Regions from separate parts of the Marinomonas sp. S3726 genome, predicted to be linked through region 2. Evidence: predicted binding sites of a transcription regulator. Region 2 holds the regulator's gene; the other holds the start of a gene.
The links. Region 2 encodes FliA, which starts transcription of late flagellar genes. Its sites were predicted from a motif close to CTAAAGTTNNNNNNNNNNCNGCCGATA; they were not measured.
Positions count from the first base shown of each region.

Region 1: a site for FliA is predicted at 1,636-1,662, ahead of flgM (flagellar biosynthesis anti-sigma factor FlgM). Genes of this name have one in related genera too.

Region 1 covers NZ_JXYC01000009.1:105,624-110,056, forward strand. Annotated here, with positions in the region: gene TW85_RS08000 (chemotaxis protein CheV) at 1-759, opposite strand, end outside; gene flgA (flagellar basal body P-ring formation chaperone FlgA) at 898-1,587, shown strand; gene flgM (flagellar biosynthesis anti-sigma factor FlgM) at 1,715-2,026, shown strand; gene flgN (flagellar export chaperone FlgN) at 2,048-2,524, shown strand; tRNA gene TW85_RS08020 (tRNA-Arg) at 2,598-2,673, shown strand; gene TW85_RS08025 (VTT domain-containing protein) at 2,791-3,360, shown strand; gene TW85_RS08030 (D-alanine--D-alanine ligase) at 3,357-4,433, shown strand, end outside.
Region 2 covers NZ_JXYC01000003.1:109,469-113,901, forward strand. Annotated here, with positions in the region: gene flhA (flagellar biosynthesis protein FlhA) at 1-806, shown strand, start outside; gene flhF (flagellar biosynthesis protein FlhF) at 906-2,192, shown strand; gene TW85_RS00785 (RNA polymerase sigma factor FliA) at 2,293-3,027, shown strand; gene cheY (chemotaxis response regulator CheY) at 3,070-3,462, shown strand; gene TW85_RS00795 (protein phosphatase CheZ) at 3,472-4,254, shown strand; gene TW85_RS00800 (chemotaxis protein CheA) at 4,266-4,433, shown strand, end outside.

The DNA.
Region 1 (4,433 bases), on a different contig from region 2:
GATTTCAGTTGTGAGGGTATAGCCATCCATTTCAGGCATCTCAATATCAGAAATAATCATGGAGAATTCTTTAGTAACATCACCACCGTCATCCGCCATATTTCTCAAGAAGTCGATTGCCTCACGACCGTCACATAAAACGGTTGTGGCAAAACCAACATCTTCCATACAACGCTTAATCTGTTTACGGGCCACGCTGGAATCGTCAACAATTAAGATGTGGTGTTTAACCGCTTCTGTTTGGAACTCTTCACTGACAATACCAGTCGAAATATTTTGTTTAGTTGGAGCAACTTCAGAAAGAATTTGTTCAACATCAATAATTTCGACCATTTCTTTTTCTACCTGACACACGGCTGTTAGGTAGTTATCGTTTGAAAGTCCTTTTGGTGGTGGCTGAATATCGCTCCAGTTCATATTAACAATACGCTCAACACCTTTAACCAAAAAGCCCTGAATTCTGCGATTATATTCAGTAATAATGACAAAGCATTGATCAATATTTTCAATTGGACTGTCTCCAGTCGCCAAGCCGAGATCAAGAATGGGAATAGTTCCACCTCGAATATGCGCTACACCACGAACAACAGGGCTACTGTGAGGCATGCTTGTTAACTTAGGGCACTGTAAAACTTCCTTAACTTTAAAAACATTGATTCCATACACTTGCTTTCCATTCAAGCGAAATAGCAATAACTCAAGGCGGTTCTCCCCAACTAATTGGGTACGCTGATTAACGCTTTCGAGAACTCCGGCCATAAATGCCTCCTACTTGTGATGACACGATTTGAGATTAAACTCTTAAATAGAATATATCGTCCAATGATAGAGTGAATTCTGTTATTTTACTAATCCCTTTAACGCCCACTTTTAATTTTTTATGGAAATAACTGCTCTATGAAGCAATACAAGTTAATTTCAATCATATTTGCGTTGTTGTGCAACAATGTTTTTGCAGCAACAACAGAAGAACAAATTAACTATTTTATTAAAAACATTGAACTACCTAGACTCGCTTCTAGTTACCCCAATGCAGAAATTATTATCAGCTTAGAAAATAGAGGTGGGTTAAATTACCTTCCGGCATGTGATCAGGCGATATCAGTCGAAAACCAAAGAGTAAACTCAAAGAAAAGAACAACTTACGCAATATCTTGCCAACAACCTGAGTGGAAATCTTTTATTCCCGTATCCCAAAAAATTCTTGTTGAAGCAATAAAAGCAATCGCTCCAATCAGAAGAAAACAAACAATTGACGCAAGCAATACTGTGTTAGATAAGGTTGATTTAACGCAAGTTAGAGGGCAAGTTTACTCGCCCTCTTCACCGCCTTACGGCCTCATTGCAAAACGTAACATAAATATAAATACCTTTATAACCAAAGAATTAACTGAACTTCCAATTATTGTTAAACGAGGTCAAAACGTACTCATTTCAGCTCAAAGCGGCTTAATTAACGTCAAAATGAATGGGGTTGCGGCCGAAGACGGTACACTCGGACAACAAATTAAAGTTAAAAATGTAAGTTCTGGTCGTTTTGTGTACGGTAAAGTTGTTTCTGAAGCCGAGATTCGAGTAAACTATTAGGAAATCAGTGAAGAGATTAAAATAACTTTGTATTTATTCATTAAATACCTAAAGTTATAGGTCAATATGCCGATTAAAATGTTAGGCAGGTAAAAAGTTTTAGGCAAAAACTTAGAGGCGAAACAAAATGGCATTTAATATCAATGGGTATGGCAATCAACCCAGCGTAACAAAGAACGATAGATTACAAAAATCTAACGACGAACAAGAGTCAAGTAAATCTGTTCAAGCAGAAAAAAGTGGCACACTTACTGACGACACAGTAAAGCTAAGTGGTGCAGCTCAATCGATGCAAAGCCATCAAAGCAAGATCAATAGCATGCCAGATATGGATATGGCTAAGGTCGAGCAAATTAAGCTTGCTATCTCATCTGGTCAATATAAAGTTGACTCAGAGAAATTGGCGAGCAATATGGTTGCTATGGACTCAATGTTTTAGGCCTAAGACACACTTATTGCCATGCTGCCTCTCATCCCTGTCCTTAAGCGAAATATAGAATTATTAAATATTCTTCTTGATCTTCTGACGCAAGAAAGAGCTGCTTTTGGCTCTTTAAATACTACTCGTATCCAAGAAATATCTGATGCTAAACAGTCTGCCATTGACGAATTAGACTCACTTGGAGAGAAGCAACACAAGATCCTCTGCAAATTTGGGGTTATCAACCCTAGAAAGCCTGAGCCAGGTGCATTTAAAAACTGGCTATCTCAACAGTCGCCCGATGATGAAACCCGACTACTAGTTGAAGAGTGTGAAGAGTTACTGGTTCAATGCAAAGGCAAAAATTTTGCTAACGAAAGAGTATTAAGTTCTGTTCGCCGCCGCAATCAAGCTATGCTAGAAATCCTTAAAGGCCAAAACAAGAAACACAGGGTTTACACTGCTACGGGAGATAGTCGACCTATCAGCAGTAAACACATTATCGGAAGTGCCTAATTAACTGTTTATAATCAATGACTAATAATTGAAATAAGCACAAAATTAAGGTATAAAATCGCACACATACTAAGTCCTCATAGGTAAACAGGATATACCTGCCGCCTCCTAAGCGGCTATTCCAGGTTCGAGTCCTGGTGAGGACACCATCCCCCTTTCGTTATTCCTAATTTAAATCTAATCCTTTCACTTTCTTTACAATCAACTGAACTTTTTATATACCAGAATGTCCTAACTGAAGTTATTTAATATCCCTGGACAAGCTAATGATAGAAATGCTCATTAACTGGACTCAAAACCCAGCTTTGCTCTTTATAGGCATCATTTTGATGTCATATCTTCTAGAAGATGCTGCGATTATTAGCGCTGCTCTTTTAGGGGTTGAAGGCAGCCTCTCATACACAGCAGGTCTAATATCTATTTTTATTGGTATCGCCAGTGGTGACTTAATTCTTTACTACTTAGGCAAATCAAGCCACAGAATTCAGTGGGCTAAAAAACGACTGGAATCAAAGACAGGTATCGAGATTAGTAAACGATTACAAAAGACTGCTTTTTGGTCAATCTTCATCATTCGTTTCATTCCAGGGTTAAGAAGTATTAGCTACTTAGCCTGTGGTGCATTAAAAGTCGACCTGAAAGTCTTTTTCCTTTCTGTCATGAGTGCCACTGCGCTATGGTGTATCTTTATCTACAGCGCCATCTTCTTCATTGGTGATGCCCTATGGCTAACTGATTCAGCTTGGCGTTGGGCGCTTGCCCCAGTTCTACTTTTAATTATTTATTTTGCTAATAGACAAGTTAGCCAGGCCATCACTAAGGAGCCTTCAGTTTGAAAACACACAGCATCCCATTACCAAAAGGTATTAATGAAGGTATGCCTCCTCTTGAGGTGAGCGATAACATCACCTCATTTTTTGAGTTTTGGCCTGCATGGGCCATGTACACCCCCGTGATTATCCAATGGCTATTATTAAGCGCGAGATACAGAAGCTTAAGTCTTCCACTGATTGCCAACCCAAGTATTCCTCTATCAGGCATGGTTGGTGAATCAAAGTCGGATATTTTAGATCTAGCATCGGACGCCTCTTCAAAGTCTATTTGCCAATTCACCACCTATCATAGAGGTGAGGCAGAGACGGCTGAAGCTGATGCGAATCAAGCTTTAGATAAATACTACCAAAAAGGCCTTTCCCTTCCTCTGGTTGCCAAACCAGACTTAGGGTGTCGTGGTGCTGGCGTAAGGCTAATTAACCAAGAAGTACAACTAGTGGATTATCTTAAGGCTTTTCCACTGGGAGCTAAGCTACTCTTACAAGAGAGATCACAATACCAAGCTGAAGCGGGTATTTTTTATATTCGTTACCCAGGTCAAAAACAAGGCAAGATTATTTCTATCACCTTGAAATATACGCCTTGGGTAATCGGTGATGGCGTAAGTACCTTAAAGCAATTAATCATGGCAGATAAAAGAGCAGGAAAGCTATCTCATATCTATCTAGATCGTCATGCAGACAAGCTAGAGACAGTATTAGCCAAAGATGAAGCCTTCCGCCTTGCTTTTGCAGGTAGCCATAGTCGCGGCAGTATTTTTCGCAACGGTAATGAATATATAACCGATGCTTTGACACAATCTTTAGATACTTTCTTTGATGGCGTTCCTGGCTATCACTTTGGACGCTTAGATCTCAAATTTAAAAATATTGATGATCTTATGGCTGGTAAAAACTACCAGATCTTAGAAATGAATGGTGCAAGTAGTGAAGCAACTCATATTTGGGACAGTCGAACAAGCCTTGCAGAAGCCTTCAAAACCTTATTAAAGCAATATCAAATTCTATTTAAAATTGGTTATTTACAACGAAAAGAAGGACATAAGCCTCCTTCTCTTTTACAGCTTTATAAGGCT
Region 2 (4,433 bases):
CGGACAAAGAACTGGCAATCGACCCTGGACAAGTATTTGGAAAATTAGATGGAATACCTGATAAAGACCCTTCTTTTGGCCTAGATGCTGTATGGATTGATCCTAAAAAAAGAGATCAAGCACAAACTTATGGCTATACCGTTGTTGATGTAAGTACCGTTGTTGCAACACATATTAATCAGATTATGCATAAGCATGCTCATGAGTTGATTGGTCATGATGAAGTGCAGCAACTGCTAGAGTTATTAAAGCAGCATAATCCTAAGTTGGCAGAAGAATTGGTACCTAACACTGTACCTGTAAGTGTGTTGTTGAAAATACTGCAAAATCTTTTAGTTGAAGGTGTGCCTTTACGTGATATGAGAACAATTGCAGAAGCTATTATGGGAGTTGTTCCTAAGTCTCAAGACCCTATGGTGCTTACTGCTGCAGTGAGGACCTCTTTGTCACGTTTAATCGTACAAACTCTAGCTGAAGGGGTTGATGAAATTCCTGTATTAACCTTAGACCCTGAGCTAGAAAAAATGCTGATGCAAACGGTTCAGCAAAGTCAACAAGCGGGTGTTAAGAATGAGGAGGCTTTGATCTTAGAGCCTTCAATGGCTGAGCAGCTACAAACTTCATTAAGGCAGTCTTCTGAACAGCAAGAAAGTAACGGTAATACACCTATATTGATTGTATCTGCACCTATTAGGCCTATGTTGGCAAGATTTATGCGTTATGGTGGTATAAATATGGCTGTTTTGTCGTACCAAGAGGTGCCAGATCATAAGCGAATTACAGTCGTAGGCGTTATTGGTCAGTAAAATTGCTGTACTTGCCCTGATATCTTTCTATATTTATCAAATTCTTTCGGGTAAGCTATGGATTTGTAAGAGAAATTAACTTTAAAGGATAGGTCTTTAATGCAGATAAGGCGGTTTCGAGCAGCAGATATGCGCCAAGCGATTCGCAAAGTACGCGACGCTGTAGGCCCTGATGCCGTAATTCTGTCTAATCAACGCCTTGCAAGTGGAGAGATCGAAATAGTTGCCGCTCTAGATTATGACGGTAGCATGCCTTCAAATTACTCAAGTCAGCCTAAACCTGAGCCTCCTCCTGTTACTCCTAAAACAGCGCCTCAACAAAGCTATCAAGAGCGAATTGAACAAGCTAAGCAACCTGAAATTTCACAAGTAAATCATCAAGCTGATCTTGCTCAGAAAATGTCGTCTGTACCTGCTAATAAATATGTTTCCATGGCAGATGAAGATCCTGTTATCGAAGAGTCTTTATCTATTAAGCAGCCAGAGGAAAGTGCTCAATTAAAAGAGATGGAAGCTGAACTGCAAAAGGTAAAGGAGTTGCTTGAGCAGCAGCGTAAGTTGGGTGATACCAAGAAAAATGACCTTGACCCTGCACAAGCAAAAGTAAAAGAGAGATTGACCTCCCTCGGATTATCGTCAAGTATTGTCTCTGGTATTCTGGATGATGTCGAGTTACTGGGACGTGAAGACGATTGGAACCGAGTGCTATCTCATTTGGCTGAACATATACCAGTTAAGAAACAAGGTTCTGAAATGCATGGTTGTTATGCGTTTATGGGGCCAACAGGCGTTGGTAAAACAACAACAATTGGCAAGATTGCTGCGCAACATGTTTTAAAGCATGGCTCAGACAGTGTTGTTTTAGTGACAACTGATACATATAGAATTGCAGCGCATGAACAACTTCGTACATTTGGTCGCATATTGAATGTTCCTGTTGTTGTTGTTAATGAATATTCAGATTTGAATGAAGTACTTGATAAATATTCTAACTTTTCACTCGTTTTAGTTGATACTGCAGGTATGAATCCAAGGGATAGAAACCTAGAACGTCAATTGCTTATGATGAAAAGGGCTCATTCAGATTTAAAAAAATTGCTAGTATTACCCTGTACAAGTCAAAGACAAGTATTAAAAACTGTTGTTGATGTGTATGCTCAGGTGCAATTAGATGGTTGTGTGTTAAGTAAGCTAGATGAATCTGCTTCACTAGGTGAGGCGGTTAGTGTTGTTATTGAAGAGAGGTTGCCAGTCGTCTACATCGCAGATGGGCAGCGCATTCCAGATGATATTCAACCTGCAAGAGCACATAATATAATAAGCCGAGCAGTTTATACTGCGGAGCAATATAGTCATATATACAGCTCATTGAAATACGGTAGTTAGTAACTTTATGTTATTTCAACCAGTAAGTTATAGAACAATATAGTACAGTTATTTCAAGAGTATTGGTTTAACAAATATAAGGTTACGTTCATCTTTGATTATGCAGTCCAGAACAGGTCTAAATGCCTATAATCAAAAACCGGCACCATCAGTTAATCAAATTATTGATGAATACGGTTTCTTGGTTAAAAAAATTGCCTATCATCTGCTTGCGAGGTTACCAAGCAGTGTTGAGCTGGATGATTTAATTCAAGCGGGGATGATGGGATTGATTGAGGCGTTTAAACGCTTTGAGTCAACAAAAGGTGCTAGTTTTGAAACTTATGCCGGAATCCGTATTCGTGGCTCTATCATGGATGAGGTCCGTAAAAGTGACTGGGCTCCTAGGTCAGTACGTCGAAATGGGCGAGCAATAGCTAGTGCGATTAAAGAATTAGAAGCTAAGCTTGGTCGTGAAGCTAGTGATTTTGAAATATCTCAAGCAATGGATATTGGGCTAAATGAATATCATGAGATGTTGCAATCAAGTATGTCTACTCAGTTATTTAGTTTTGAAGAGTTGCTTGACTCGGAAGGGTTAAATATTGAGACAGATAATGAAGAGGATAGTGCGCCATACTCTTTTGTTGAAGACTTAGGTTTTCAAAAACAATTGGCGCAAGAAATAGATTCTTTACCAGAACGAGAAAAGTTAGTTCTATCCTTGTATTACAATGATGAACTTAACCTTAAAGAAATCGGTTCTGTGTTAGGTGTGAGTGAATCGCGAGTGAGTCAGATACATAGTCAAGCAGCTATGCGTCTTAAAGCTAGATTAAGTGATTGGCGAGATTAAATATGAGCTTTGATAGACTACCTTTGGGTTGTGGAGGTTGCATTGGATAAAAACATGAAGATCCTAATCGTTGATGATTTCTCAACAATGAGGCGTATCATCAAAAATTTACTAAGGGATTTGGGATTTACCAATACAGTTGAAGCTGATGATGGGACAACTGCATTACCTATATTGCAGACAGGAACCATAGATTTCTTGGTAACTGACTGGAATATGCCAGGTATGACTGGAATTGAGTTGCTTCGCTCTGTGAGGGCTGATGAAAAACTCAAAACGATTCCAGTTTTGATGGTTACTGCTGAGGCTAAGCGAGACCAAATTATTGCCGCTGCACAAGCAGGGGTTAATGGTTATGTTGTAAAACCATTTACTGCAGTGGCGTTAAAAGAAAAAATCGAGAAGATTTTTGAACGAATTGATGCCGGAAAATAGGGGCTGAGAATGTCTGATAATTCTAAGTTGCGGCTTGGTGAATTTGAGACTCAGGTGAAAGATGGTGCAGTAGATTTAATTAATCGTATTGAAACTGGCGACTTCGCTGGTGCGATTAAAATTATTCAAGATCTTAGTGAAGCGCGTCATAACAACTTCTATAACGAAGTTGGCTATCTGACTCGTAGCCTTCACGATGCTATCCGAGATTTCAAAGTTGATTCTGTTGATCAAATTGTTGATCAAGTTGATGGTGCATCAAAAATTACAGATGCGACTGACCGCTTGAACTATGTCATTGATATGACCAACAGCGCTGCAAACACTACTATGGATATGGTCGATAGTAGCGTTCCAGTTGCTAGCCAACTACAAGATCAAGCAAGAGACCTAAGAAAAGATTGGGGCCGACTTATTCAGCGTGATTTAACTCCAGCTGAATTCCGTGAGCTTTACAAACGAATTGATGTATTTCTGCAAACAGCAGATGAAAGTGCAACAACTCTGCATTCAAATCTGAATGCCATTCTTTTGGAACAAGGTTATCAAGATTTAACTGGACAAGTTATTACACGCGTAACAGAACTAATTCGTGATGTTGAAGAAAAACTTGTTCACCTTGTTGCTGTTGCTGGGCGTGTTGATAGCATTTCTGGTATGGAACATGAAGACGTAGAAAATGAAGTTGATGACACAAAAGGTCATGGTCCAGCCATCAATAGTGATAACAACCCTGAAGTATTGAATAGCCAAGACGAAGTTGATGACTTGCTATCCAGTCTTGGTTTCTAGAGGAGCTGAGGATGAGTTTCGAAGTTGATGAAGAGATCCTACAGGATTTTTTAGTTGAAGCAGGTGAAATCCTTGAACAGCTATCTGAACAACTGGTTGATTTAGAACAAAACCCAAACGATATTGCCTTATTGAATGCAATCTTTAGAGGTTTCCATACAGTTAAAGGCGGCGCCGGA